DNA from 3 places in the Vogesella sp. genome. Region 2 is predicted to be linked to each of the others. Evidence: predicted binding sites of a transcription regulator. Region 2 holds the regulator's gene; each other region holds the start of a gene.
What was found. The regulator sigma-54, encoded in region 2, starts transcription at its own class of promoters, with help from an activator protein. The targets are predictions, from matches to a motif close to CTGGCACGCTTCATGCTT.

Region 1 (4,392 bases), on a different contig from region 2:
GGCGGTGGCCAAGCAGATCAACCAGATTGCTGTCTACAAAGACGCCGCCGCCATGGCCCGCGTGCCGGTGCCGGCCAGTGACATGCGCAGCAGCAAGCTGATCGACGGCGTGGTGTGGGACGGCAAGAACCCGGCTGCCTACGCTGCCAGCTTCAAGATCAAGGCCTGAGGAGGTGTGACATGACTGTTGCCAAACCCGTTGCGGCCAACCTGGCATTGCCGCGCCGCCGCAAGCCGGCGTCGCCGGTAGCCCGCCTGGCCGCCACCCCGCTGGTGGCACCGCTGGTGCCGCTGCTGCGCGCCGTGGTGCCGCCCTTGCTGGGCCTGCTGGCCTTTCTGTTGCTGTGGACGCTGGTGTCGCAGCTGAGCAAGGGCAGCTTGCCCGGCCCGGTCAGCACCTGGGCCTCGGCACGCGAACTGTTTGCCGACCCGTTCTACCAGAACGGCCCCAACGACCAGGGCATAGGCTGGAACATCCTGATGTCGCTGGGCCGTGTCGGCGCCGGTTTCGGCATGGCGGCGCTGGTGGGCATTCCGCTGGGCTTCATGATCGGCCGCTTCGATTTTCTGGCGCGCATGACGGCGCCGGTGATCAGCCTGCTGCGCCCGGTCAGCCCACTGGCTTGGCTGCCGATCGGCCTGCTGGTGTTCAAGGCCGCCAGCCCGGCGTCGATCTGGGTGATCTTCATCTCCAGCATCTGGCCGATGATCCTCAACACCGCCGCCGGCGTACGCGCCGTACCGCAGGACTACCTGAACGTGGCGCGCGTGCTGCGGCTGTCGGAATGGAAGGTATTTACCGTTATCCTGCTGCCGGCCACGCTGCCGCATATGCTGACCGGCGTGCGGCTGGCGGTGGGCACGGCCTGGCTGGTGATCGTGGCCGCCGAAATGCTCACCGGCGGCGTAGGGCTGGGCTTCTGGGTGTGGGACGAATGGAACAACCTGAACGTGGAGCACATCCTGATCGCCATCTTCGTGGTGGGGCTGGTGGGCTTGTTGCTGGAACAAGCCCTGGTATGGCTGGCGCGCAAGGCCAGCTTCGGGCAGGAGAACTGACATGGACCGCTTTGTCGAGCTGGAAAACATCCACAAGCACTTTGATACCAAAAAAGGCCGCTTCGTCGCGCTGCAGGACGTCAACCTCACCATCCGCCAGGGCGAGTTCGTGTCGCTGATCGGTCACTCGGGTTGTGGCAAGTCCACGGTGCTCAACATCATCGCCGGCCTGCTGGACCCGAGCGACGGCATTGCGCTGTGCAACGGCCGCGAAATCGACGGCCCCGGCCCCGAGCGCGCAGTAGTGTTCCAGAACCACAGCCTGCTGCCGTGGCTCACTTGCTACGGCAACATCCTGCTGGCGGTGGAACGCGTGTTCGGCAGCAAGGAAAGCAAGGCACAGTTGGCCGCACGCACCGACGCCGCGCTGGCGCTGGTGGGCCTGCAGCACGCCCGCGACAAGCACCCGCACGAGATCTCCGGCGGCATGAAGCAGCGGGTGGGCATTGCCCGGGCGCTGGCGATGGAGCCCAAGGTGCTGCTGATGGACGAGCCGTTCGGCGCGCTGGACGCACTGACCCGCGCCAACCTGCAGGACGAGATGGTGAAGATCGTCGACAAGACCGGCAGCACGGTGGTGATGGTGACGCACGACGTGGACGAGGCGGTGCTGCTGTCCGACCGTATCGTGATGATGACCAACGGCCCGGCCGCCACCGTGGGCGACATCCTGCACGTCGACCTGCCACGGCCACGCAACCGGCTGGCACTGGCCAGCGACCCGGCCTACCACGCCTGCCGCAGCGCGGTGCTGGACTTCTTGTATCAGAAGCACAAGCGGGAAGCGGCCTAGCCGGTAATAGTTTGCCCCGCCAAGCGCGTTGATACCGGGCCCCGTGTCTAATGCCAGTCAGTTAGCGCTGACTGGCGTTTTTTGGTTAGGGATTAAAGTACGCTAGTGTGTGTCCGCGATGCGGACGCATGCTTACATGCCGGTTCCGCCCGGCAAACGGGAAAGGGGGCGGATTGCCGCCCCCTTTTCTATCGCTGAGCGAATCAAAGATTCGCACGCAGACCCCGCAACCCGGGGCTGCTCGAAACCCCGTTCAAGATGGCACGCCCCAGGCGCCGCCGAACTCGCATCGCTGAGCAAATCAAAGATTTGCACGCAGATCTCTAACGGCTCGGGGCTCAAACAAATCGGCGTCTTGCGCGTGCGAATCTTCGATTCGCTCAGCACAACCCTGGGGCACACCATTTTGACCGGCTCGCGCCAACGGGATGGGGCGCTTCACTCACGTACTGCTACGCGAAAACCAAGCACATTCGCTTAACTGACTGGTATTAGGCCCTGTGCCCGGTTTTTTCATTGGCGTGTCTGGCTGCGCCGCCTCGGGGCAAGCAGGGCCGCATGCCGCAAACTGGTGCGGCCGTGCACCAGCCACAGGCCAGGTTGGCCGCAAAAGCGGCGGAAACGGACCTGTCAGGCTGGCACGGCAGTTGCTGTAGCAATAATACGCAAAGGTCTCTTGCGCCAATGGCGGCGCAGGAGCGGGACAAGGAAGTCCGCTGCCGTGGGGGTGCCCACGGTAGCGGGCTTTTTTTTTGGCCTGTGCCGCAGCAAAGCCGCGGTGGCGCAGCCGGCTGGAAAGGACGCAACAATGGACAAACCCAAACTGGTCATGGTGGGCAACGGCATGGCCGGCGTGCGCACGCTGGAAGAGCTGCTGCGGCTGGCGCCCGACGCCTACGACATCACCGTGTTCGGCGCCGAGCCGCACCCCAACTACAACCGCATCATGCTGTCACCGGTGCTGACCGGCGAACAGACGCTGCCCGACATCGTGCTGAACGATCTGGACTGGTACGCCGGGCACGGCATCACGCTGCATCTGGGCCAGCCGGTGACGGCCATCGACCGCGCCCGTCGTGTGGTGCACGCTGCCGACGGCCACAGCGTGCCGTACGACCGGCTGCTGCTGGCCACCGGCTCCAGCCCGTTCATCCTGCCGCTGCCGGGCAAAGACCTGCCCGGCGTGGTGACCTTCCGCGATATTGCCGACGTGGAAACCATGATCGCCGCTGCGGCCAACCATCGCCACGCGGTGGTGATCGGCGGCGGCCTGCTGGGGCTGGAAGCCGCCAACGGCCTGCTGGCGCGCGGCATGCAGGTAACGGTAGTGCACCTGGGCGAATGGCTGCTCGATCGCCAGCTGGACCGCACGGCGGCCAACTTGCTGCAACAAAGCCTGGAAGCCAAAGGCCTGCGCTTTTTGCTGCAAACGCAGACCGCCGCACTGGTGGCCGGCGCCGACGGCCGCGTGGCCGAGGTGCAGTTCCGCGACGGCAGCAGCGTGCCGGCCGAGCTGGTGGTGATGGCGGTAGGCATCCGCCCCAACTACGCACTGGCCGAAGCCAGCGGCCTGTACTGCGACCGCGGCGTGGTGGTGAACGACCACCTGCAAACCTTCGACCCGCGCATCTACGCCGTGGGCGAGTGCGTCAGCCACCGTGGTGTCAGCTACGGCCTGGTGGCGCCGTTGTTCGACATGGCCAAGGTGGCGGCCAACCATCTGGCGCGTTTCGGCATTGCCCGCTACGTACCGGCGGCCACCAGTACCAAGCTGAAGGTCACCGGCATGGACGTGTTTTCGGCCGGCGATTTCATGGGCGGCGACGGCTGCGAGGACATCACGCTGTCCGACCCGGTGGGCGGCATCTACAAGCGGCTGGTGGTGAAGGACGACAAGCTGGTCGGCGCCTGCCTGTTTGGTGATACCGCCGACGGCGCCTGGTACTTCCGCCTGATCCGCGAGCAGCAGCCGGTACACGCCATCCGCGAACAACTGATGCTGGGCGAGGGCGCGGTGGGCGACACCGGCCACCAGGGCCAGAACCGTGCCGCCGGCCTGCCGGACGACGCCGAAGTATGCGGCTGCAACGGCGTGTGCAAAGGCACCATCGTCAAGGCCATCCAGGAAAAAGGCCTGTTTACCGTGGACGACGTGAAGAAGCACACCAAGGCGGCCAGCTCCTGCGGCTCGTGCAGCGGGCTGGTGGAGCAGATCCTGATCAGCTGCGTCGGCGGTGCCGCCGACGTGAAGCCCAAGTCGGAAAAGCCGGTCTGCGGCTGCAGCGACATCACCCACGGCCAGCTGCGCCAGGCCATCCGCGACCAGCACCTGACCAGCCTGGCCGACACCTTCCGCGTACTGGGCTGGCGCAGTCCGGACGGCTGTGCCACGTGCCGCCCGGCGGTGAACTACTACCTGATTTCCAGCTGGCCCGGCGAGGCGCGCGACGACCCGCAGGCGCGCTTCATCAACGAGCGCGTGCACGCCAACATCCAGAAGGATGGCACCTACTCGGTGGTGCCGCGCATGTGGGGCGGCG
Region 2 (4,392 bases):
ATGAAGTTCAGGTGGCCGACCAGTGCCTGTGTCGGGCGCTGTTCCTCGTTGGAAATGAGGTTGTCCGACCCGGCACGGCTGGCAACCCAGCTCAGGCTGAGCTTGTGTTTGTTGTCCTGGTACAGCCGGCGCACGCTGATATTAGGCATGGGCGGGGTTTCCGGTCAGCAGGGCGTACAAGGTGTCGGTATCGCATACTGCCATCTTGTCGCGCAGGCTGCGGCTGGAAAACAGCTGGGCCAGCTCGGACAGCACCTGCAAGTGCAAGTCGGTCGCTTGTTCCGGTACCAGCAGCACGAACAGCAGGTTTACCGGTTTGCCGTCCGGTGCGTCGAACGGGATAGGGCTGGCCAGGCGGATGAACACGCCGGTGGCTTCTTTCAGACCCTTGACCCGCCCGTGCGGGATGGCCACGCCTTGCCCCAGGCCGGTGGAGCCCAGCTTCTCGCGGGCAAACAGGCTGTCAAAGATCTCGCTGCGCGCGATACCGTGACTGTTTTCCACCAACAAACCTACCTGTTCGAACAGGCGCTTCTTGCTGGATACATCCACATCGGCCAGCACGTTCTGCTGGGGAAGAATCTTGCCGATCAAGCTCATGATTTGCATTTGCCAGAAAAAACCGTCCGCCATTCTACGCCGAGTCTGCTGTTTGCAATAGGGCAGCAGGGTGTGCGGTACAGTCGTTGTGGGGGATGTCACGTGTTATGGCTTCAGACCCATCGCCGGCAATAGAATTCCTGCCCGCGTGCACCAATGCAAAACGGGAGCCACTGGCTCCCGTTAAAGTTACTGCATCACCTTACAGTTCGGCACTGATCTGCTGTGCACTGACGCGATGCTCGGTTTGTTTCTCCTTGAACTTCAGAACCTGGCGGTCCAGTTTGTCCATCAGTGTATCGATGGCGGCATACATGTCAGCTTCTTCCGATTCGACATGGATGTCTTTACCTGCCAGATGCACATTGACCTCCGCTTTTTGTACCAGTTTATCTACCGATAGCGTCACCGTAATGCCAATCACATTGTCGACGTGGCGGGTGATGCGTTCGAGTTTGCTCTCGATGTATTCACGGATGGATGGGGTAACTTCGAGGTGCAGACCGGTAATTTTGAGGTTCATACCCTGACTCCTTCTGTTAGCGGTGCGGTCGGGCTGGCCGCACCGGTGTTTTTGGCACTGCTATAGGGCCTTGCGAAGGCTAACTGGCGGAATCTGCATAGCTTCACGATACTTGGCGACAGTGCGTCTGGCAACCTGTATGCCCTGTGCCGTGAGCTTGTCGGCGATGGCGCTGTCCGACAGCGGCTTCTTGCTGTCTTCGGCATCGATGATCTGGCGGATCAGCGCCTTGATGGCGGTGGCAGAGCACTCTCCGCCACTGTCCGTTTCCAGTGCGTTGCCGAAGAAGTATTTCAGCTCGAACAGCCCGCGGCTGCACAGCAGGTACTTCTGCGTCGTCACCCTGGAAATGGTGGATTCATGCAATCCCAGCTCGTCTGCGATATCGCGCAGGATCAGCGGGCGCATGGCCACTTCACCGTGTTCAAAGAACGCTTGCTGCCTTTCGACTATAGATTCCGACACTTTCAGGATAGTGTCAAACCGTTGCTGGATGTTTTTTACCAGCCATCTGGCCTCCTGCAACTGCCCTGAAAGGTTGTGACTGCTATCCTTTTGCTGCAGCATGTTTGCATACAGCTGATTTACCTGAAGTTTTGGCACCGATGCCCGGTTTAGCTGGGCAACCCAGCGTCCGCCGCGCCGTACCACATGGATGTCTGGCGCCACATAATGTGTCTCGCCCTGGTCAAAACCGCTGGTTGGCCGCGGGCGCAAAGTGGCAATCAGGGCGTGGGCAGCACGCAGTTCAGCTTCGCCCAGGCCCAGCAGTTTTTTCAGGCGGGCATAATCTCGGTTGCCCAGCAGCGTCAGATGTTCGGCCACCAGCGTACGCGCCAGCGGCAGCGACGGCGTGCTGGCGGGCAGTGCTGTCAGCTGCAACAACAGGAACTCGCCCAGATGGCGGCTGCCGATGCCGGCGGGCTCGAACTGCATCATCAGCTTGCGCAGCGTTTCCAGCTCTTCTACCTCGACATCCAGCTCCAACGGCAGTTCCGCAGCGATGTCTTCCAGCGTTGTAACCAGGTAGCCGTCTTCATCCAGCTCGTCGATCAGCAGCGCCATCAGCGCGCTGTCGCGCCGGCCCAGCTGGGTTTCGCCCATTTGCGCGGTGAGGTGTTCGCGCAGGGTGGGGCGGCACGGCGCGTTCAGTATCGGGTCGAACTCGTCGTCACCGTCATGGCTGCCACCGCCACTGCCGCTGCCCCAGTCGGACAGCTCCATGCTGTCCTGGCTACGGTCTTCTGCAGTGTCATTGCTGCTTTCCGCTACCGGTGCTTCTGCGTCGCCATTGGGGCTGTCGCTGCCGTCGCTGCGTTCCAGTAGCGGGTTGTCCAGCAGATAGCGTTCCAGTTCGCTGGCTAGCTCCAGCGTGGACATCTGCAGCAGCTTGATCGATTGCTGCAGTTGCGGGGTGAGCGTGAGTTGCTGGCTGACTTTGAGCTGGAGGGTTTGCTTCATTTCGCTTACAGGTGGAAATGCTCGCCCAGGTAAACCTGGCGAACCTGTTCGTTGTTGACCAGTTCGTCCGGCAAGCCGGAGGCCAGTACGCGGCCTTCGGAGATGATGTAGGCACGGTCGCAGATGCGCAGTGTTTCGCGCACGTTGTGGTCGGTAATCAGCACGCCGATGCCGCGCTCTTTCAGGAAGGAAATGATTTTCTGGATGTCGATTACGGCTATCGGGTCCACGCCGGCAAATGGTTCGTCCAGCAGGATGAAGCGCGGCTTGGTGGCCAATACGCGGGCGATTTCCACGCGGCGACGTTCGCCACCGGACAGCGCCATGGCGTTAGTTTCGCGCAAGTGGCCGATATTGAGGTCGTCCAGCAGCAGCTGCAGTTCTTTGTCCAGTGCTTCGCCGGACAGGCCGGCGACTTCCAGTACCGCCTGGATGTTTTCTTCTACCGTCATCTTGCGAAAGATCGACGCTTCCTGCGGCAGGTAGCCCAGGCCCAAGCGGGCGCGTTTGTGGATGGGCAAATGGGTAATGGTGTTGCCATCCAGCAGGATCTCGCCGGCTTCGGCAGCGATGAGGCCAACCACCATGTAAAAACTGGTGGTTTTGCCGGCGCCGTTGGGGCCCAGCAGGCCAATAACCTCGCCGCTGGCGATGTCCATCGATACGTCACGCACCACGGTACGTTTCTTGAACGTCTTCTTCAGGTGCTGGATGCTTAGCCGGCTATGAGTCATGGCTTCTCCTGCGGCTGCAGAATAATGGTGACCCTGCCCTTGGGCGCCGTGCTGGTCGCGCCCTGGCCTTTGACCTGGTACACCTCGGTCACGGTGTTGTAGCTGATCAGCTCGCCAGCCACCATGTCTTTGCCGCGGGTGACTACCGCTTTCCCGGTGAGGATGACAGTGTTGCTGGCAGAGTCGTAATCGACACGTGCGGCACGGCCATCAACGTACTCGGTCTGGCCGTCCAGCTTCTGGCGGAAGTGCACCGGGTTGCCGGTGGCAACCAGTTTCTGGCGGCCACTGGCATCACGGGTGGTGACAGTTTTGTCGGCACGCAAGCTCAGCGTACCCTGGGTAATCACCACATTGCCTTCAAAGACATTGACGCCCTGTTTCTGGTCCAGCGCAGCACTGTCGGCATTGACTTCGATCGGCTTGCTGCTGTCTGCCTTTTCGGCTAGCGCAGCGGGGGCGGTTGCACTCAGCAGCAGCGCGAGCAGCAATCTATGGTGCATAGGTAATCCTTACGCTGGACAGCAGTTTGAGTTGTCCAGCCGGGTGATTGTAGTAAAAACCGTTGGAGCGGATGCGTGACAGGCCATCGTCTATAGCGACCGGCGCCTGGTTGCGCATAATGCCGGTCTGAGTGTTCAGCTGCAGGGTGGCGGTTTGCAGGTAGACGGCGCGCTGGTCGGCCCGCGCCTGGCGTACCAGATTGACGTTGCCGTCGAACTGGCCTTCGCCATTACGGCGGTTGTACACGCCACGCTCGGCGCGCAGCTGGTAGTCCAGCTGGCCATCACGAAACTGCTTCACGTCCATCTGTTGCAGGTATACCTGTTCTTGCTCCGGCAGCTTCCACATCTTGCCGGTAGCCAGTTGTTGTTGCAGGCGGCCTTGTTCATCAAAGCGGGTGGCGGTCAGCCGTTCGATGGTGTATTCGGGTTCGTTAGGGTTCAGCTGTCGTTGTGCCGGTGCACGCCACTCGGTCAGTACGTTTAGCCAGAACGCCAGCAGCCCCATGCCCAGCATCAGGCCGATGGGAAAGAGTCGGGCAACACGGTTCATGCCAGATAGCTCGCCATC
Region 3 (4,392 bases), on a different contig from region 2:
AAGCGGCCGGCGGCCACTTCGTCGCCCAAGTCGCGGTGGGTGGCGGCCACGATGCGGATATCTACTTTCTGCCCGCCACCACCGCCCAGCGGCACCACCAGCCGCTCTTGCAGCACGCGCAGTAGCCGCGCCTGCAGGCTCATCGGCATGTCGCCGATCTCATCCAGAAACAGCACGCCGCCGTCGGCCTCGCGCAGACGGCCACGGGCGCCCTGACGCCGGGCGCCGGTAAAGGCGCCTTCTTCGTAGCCGAACAGTTCCGATTCGATCAGCCCCTCCGGGATGGCGGCGCAGTTCACCGCCACCAGTGGCGCGGCGGCGCGGCTGCTGGCTGCGTGCAGCGCCTGCACGAAGCGTTCCTTGCCGGCGCCGGTTTCCCCCAGTACCAGCACCGGGATGTCGGCTTCCAGCAGGCGGCGGGCGGTGTCCAGCATGCCGGCGGGCAGCGCCAGGTCCTGCTTGCGGCCAACCTTGTCATGGCTATTTTCGGCGTGTGGCGCACTGGCCGGGCGCCGGGCGGCGCGTGCTGCCGGCTCGCTGTGCAGCAGGGAGGGGCGCTCGCTCAAGGATGGCAGCCGCGGCGGCAGCAGGCTGGCCGAGTACAGCCGCCCGCCGTGGCGCAGCGAGGCGATGCCGCTGCCGTGGCGGCTGAGCCAGTGTTCCAGGCTGAGGCCGGACAGCCCGGCAAAACGGGTCTGCCCCAGGCAATGCCAGTCCAGCCCCAGTGCGGCCAACGCGGCACGGTTGGCCGCACGCAGCACGCCGTCGTCGTCAAACGCCAGCCGCGCGCAGCGTGGCGTAGCCAGTGTGGCCGGGTCGGGGGCAAAGCGCAGCTCGTGCAGGCTGCGGCTGTGTTCGTCGAACAGCCGTTGTTCGATATGGCGCACCGCCGTCATCACCTGCAGCTGTTGCGCCTCGCCCAGCTTGCGCGGCAGGCCGGATACGTCCAGTGCGCCCAGTAGGCGGCCTTGCGGGTCGAGGATGGTGCTGGCGGTACACGACAGCTGGCGGTTGCGCTCCAGATAGTGTTCGCTGCCGCGTACGCGCACGGCGTTGCCGGTGACCAGCGCGGTGCCGATGGCGTTGGTGCCCCGTACGTCTTCGCGCCAGTCCATGCCGGGCAGCAGCGCTACCCGTTCGGCGCGGTCCAGAAACGCCGGGTGGCCCATCTGGTTGAGGATGACGCCGTCGGCGTCGGCCACGATCACCACGTGGCCATCGTCCACCACGCTGTCGAACAGCGCGTCGATGGCCGGCTTGGCCAGCTGCAGCCAGTCGGCGCTGGCCTGCTGCCGTTGCTGCAACGTGTTCGGGTCCAGCCGCTCGGGTTGCCGTAGCCGCCCCGCCGGCAGGCCCAGGCCCAGGCAGCGTCGCCACGAGTGCAGGATAGGCTGCGGCACGCTGTTTTCCGGTACATCGCCACCGTCGAAAAAGCGGCGCCGTACTTCGGCCAAGGGCAGGCTGGACATGGGGTTCTCCACGGTGTGTCACTGTATCGATACAACTGTAGCAGGCTGACACAGCCAGGTGCGCCGCAGCGGCCCGAAGTGTGCCGCGCCGCAGCGGCGAAAGTACGCTCAAAAAAAGCCGTGATTTTTGCGATGCAACATGCATGCACCAGAAGGCAGCATCGATAAGGGCAACGGCCTGGTTGCGCTGCAGCATGGCAACGGGCTGGCACGCGGGATGCACTGTGGCATTTACACCCGGCGAGGTGACACCAACACAACAGGAGATACAGAGATGAGCATCATTACCCCGGCACAGTACGGTCTGAACCTGAAAACCCGTTACGACAACTACATCAACGGCCAGTGGGTGGCACCGGTTGCCGGCCGCTACTTCGAGAACGTGACGCCGGTGACCGGCCAGGTGATCTGCGAGGTGGCGCGCTCCGACGCCGCCGACGTGGAGCTGGCGCTGGACGCCGCGCACGCCGCCAAAACCGCGTGGGGCAAGACCAGCGTGGCCCAGCGCGCGCTGATCCTGCACCGCATTGCCGACCGCATGGAACAGCACCTGGCCACGCTGGCCACGGTAGAAACCTTCGACAACGGCAAGCCGATCCGCGAAACCACCCACGCCGACTTGCCGCTGGCCATCGACCATTTCCGCTACTTCGCCGGTTGCATCCGCGCGCAGGAAGGCAGCATCGGCGAGATCGACGCCACCACCGTGGCTTACCACTTCCACGAGCCGCTGGGCGTGGTGGGCCAGATCATCCCGTGGAACTTCCCGCTGCTGATGGCGGCGTGGAAAATCGCCCCGGCCTTGGCCGCCGGTAACTGCATCGTGCTGAAGCCGGCCGAGCAGACCCCGCTGTCGATCCTCGTGCTGATGGAGCTGGTGGGCGACCTGCTGCCGCCGGGCGTGCTGAACGTGGTGAACGGCTTCGGTACCGAGGCCGGCAAGGCGCTGGCCACCAGCAAGCGTATCGCCAAGATCGCCTTTACCGGCTCTACCCCGGTGGGCCGCCTGATCATGAACTACGCCAGCGAAAACCTGATTCCGGTGACGCTGGAGCTGGGCGGCAAGTCGCCCAATATCTTCTTTGGCGACGTGTGCGACAAGGACGACGCCTTCTTCGACAAGGCCATCGAAGGCTTCGTGATGTTTGCGCTGAACCAGGGTGAAGTGTGCACCTGCCCCAGCCGCTCGCTGGTACACGAATCCATCTACGACCGCTTCATGGAACGCGCCCTCAAGCGCGTGGCCGAGATCAAGCAGGGCAACCCGCTGGACCCGTCCACCATGATTGGCGCCCAAGCCTCGCAAGAGCAGATGGACAAGATCCAGAGCTACCTCACCCTGGGCAAACAGGAAGGTGCCACCGTGCTTGCCGGCGGCGAGCGCGCCATGCTGGGCGGCGCGCTGGAGCAGGGTTTCTACATCCAGCCCACCGTATTTGAAGGCCACAACAAGATGCGCATCTTCCAGGAAGAGATCTTTGGCCCGGTACTGTCGGTGACCAAGTTCAAGGACGTGGACGAGGCGCTGCATATCGCCAACGACACCCTGTTCGGTCTGGGCGCCGGCGTGTGGACGCGCAACATCAACACCGCCTTCCACATGGGCCGCCACATCGAAGCCGGTCGCGTGTGGACCAACTGCTACCACGCCTACCCGGCGCACGCCGCCTTCGGTGGTTACAAGCAGTCTGGTATCGGCCGTGAAACCCACAAGATGATGCTGGACCACTACCAGCAAACCAAGAACCTGCTGGTGAGCTACAGCGAGGACAAACTGGGCTTCTTCTAAACCGTACCGGTTGCCGTGGCCTGCCCGCCGCCTGTGGGGCGGGGGCGGGGCACCGGTCACCGCTCTGACACTGCTTCCTCCCCGGCCGGCCATGGTCGCTCGTGGCCGGCGGACTCACTGCCACCTGATGTTGCTCAACATCGGTGGCATTTTTTATAGGGATGATGGGAATTAAATCAGGTTAATCTATAAAACATAACAGCCGCGCCGGGGCCACGCTCTGGTACACGCACTACGTCAACTGATGGAGCACTCATGCTGTTTTTCAATAAAAAGCGACAATCTCCCGCAGAACTCAATGCTACCGACACCCCTGCCGGGCTGATGCACATTGTGCGCACCGATAATCAGGGCTACGACCAGGCCTTGGCGGCCAAGGCCGGCAGCAGCATCCGGCTGGTGTTGGGCTATGTGAACCCCGCGGCCAACCTGGAGCAGGTTGGCCGCAGCGTGGCGCGCCACTTTCCGCAGGCCAAAGTGGTGCTCACTACCACCGCCGGCGAGTTGTGCAGCGCCGGCAGCCAGCAGCCGCTCTATCTGCCGGCCAACGGCCAGTGGCAGAGCATGGTGTTCCAGCTGTTTGACGCGGCACTGGTCAGCGATGTGCACGTAGCGGCTGTGCCGCTGGCCTGCGAAGACATCAAGGCCGGCCAGCCCTCGCTTAGCCACGATAGCCGGCTGGCCAAGCTGAAAGACCAGGTTGGCCGCATCAACCTGCCGTTTGCCATGCGTCACGACGAGGGCTTTGTACTGACGCTGGTGGATGGCCTGTCCAATAGCGAGAGCTACCTGATGGAGGCGCTGTACGAATCCGGCAAGCTGCCCTACCTGTTTGTCGGCGGCTCGGCCGGCGGCCCGCTGGATTTCAGCATGACGCGGCTGTACGACGGCCAGCAGGTACGCGACGGCCACGCGGTGTTTGCCTTCATCAAGCTGGCACCCGCCTACCGCTACGGCATCTTCAAGAGCCAGAACTTTGAAGACACCGGCACCAGCTTCATCATTGCCCAGGCCAGCACCGAGCTGCGCCAGGTGCACTCGGTGATCGACAGCAAGAGTGGCGAGATCCGTAACGTGTTGGACGCGCTGTGCCAGCACTTCCGCTGCCAGCGCAGCGAGCTGGGCGCCAAGCTG

Region 1: a site for sigma-54 is predicted at 2,488-2,505, ahead of nirB (nitrite reductase large subunit NirB). Genes of this name have one in related genera too.
Region 3: a site for sigma-54 is predicted at 1,675-1,692, ahead of adh (aldehyde dehydrogenase). Genes of this name have one in related genera too.

Annotation. Positions count from the first base shown of each region.
Region 1 is NZ_JBKBHK010000012.1:15,845-20,236, forward strand. It holds gene ACK4FZ_RS13615 (CmpA/NrtA family ABC transporter substrate-binding protein) at 1-169, shown strand, start outside; gene ntrB (nitrate ABC transporter permease) at 181-1,059, shown strand; gene ACK4FZ_RS13625 (ABC transporter ATP-binding protein) at 1,061-1,852, shown strand; gene nirB (nitrite reductase large subunit NirB) at 2,661-4,392, shown strand, end outside.
Region 2 is NZ_JBKBHK010000005.1:249,077-253,468, reverse strand. It holds gene hprK (HPr(Ser) kinase/phosphatase) at 1-149, opposite strand, end outside; gene ptsN (PTS IIA-like nitrogen regulatory protein PtsN) at 142-600, opposite strand; gene hpf (ribosome hibernation-promoting factor, HPF/YfiA family) at 803-1,123, opposite strand; gene ACK4FZ_RS08680 (RNA polymerase factor sigma-54) at 1,184-2,584, opposite strand; gene lptB (LPS export ABC transporter ATP-binding protein) at 2,590-3,318, opposite strand; gene lptA (lipopolysaccharide transport periplasmic protein LptA) at 3,315-3,821, opposite strand; gene lptC (LPS export ABC transporter periplasmic protein LptC) at 3,811-4,374, opposite strand; gene kdsC (3-deoxy-manno-octulosonate-8-phosphatase KdsC) at 4,371-4,392, opposite strand, start outside.
Region 3 is NZ_JBKBHK010000013.1:56,657-61,048, forward strand. It holds gene ACK4FZ_RS14220 (sigma-54-dependent Fis family transcriptional regulator) at 1-1,469, opposite strand, end outside; gene adh (aldehyde dehydrogenase) at 1,744-3,258, shown strand; partial or broken gene ACK4FZ_RS14230 (FIST signal transduction protein) at 3,583-4,392, shown strand, end outside.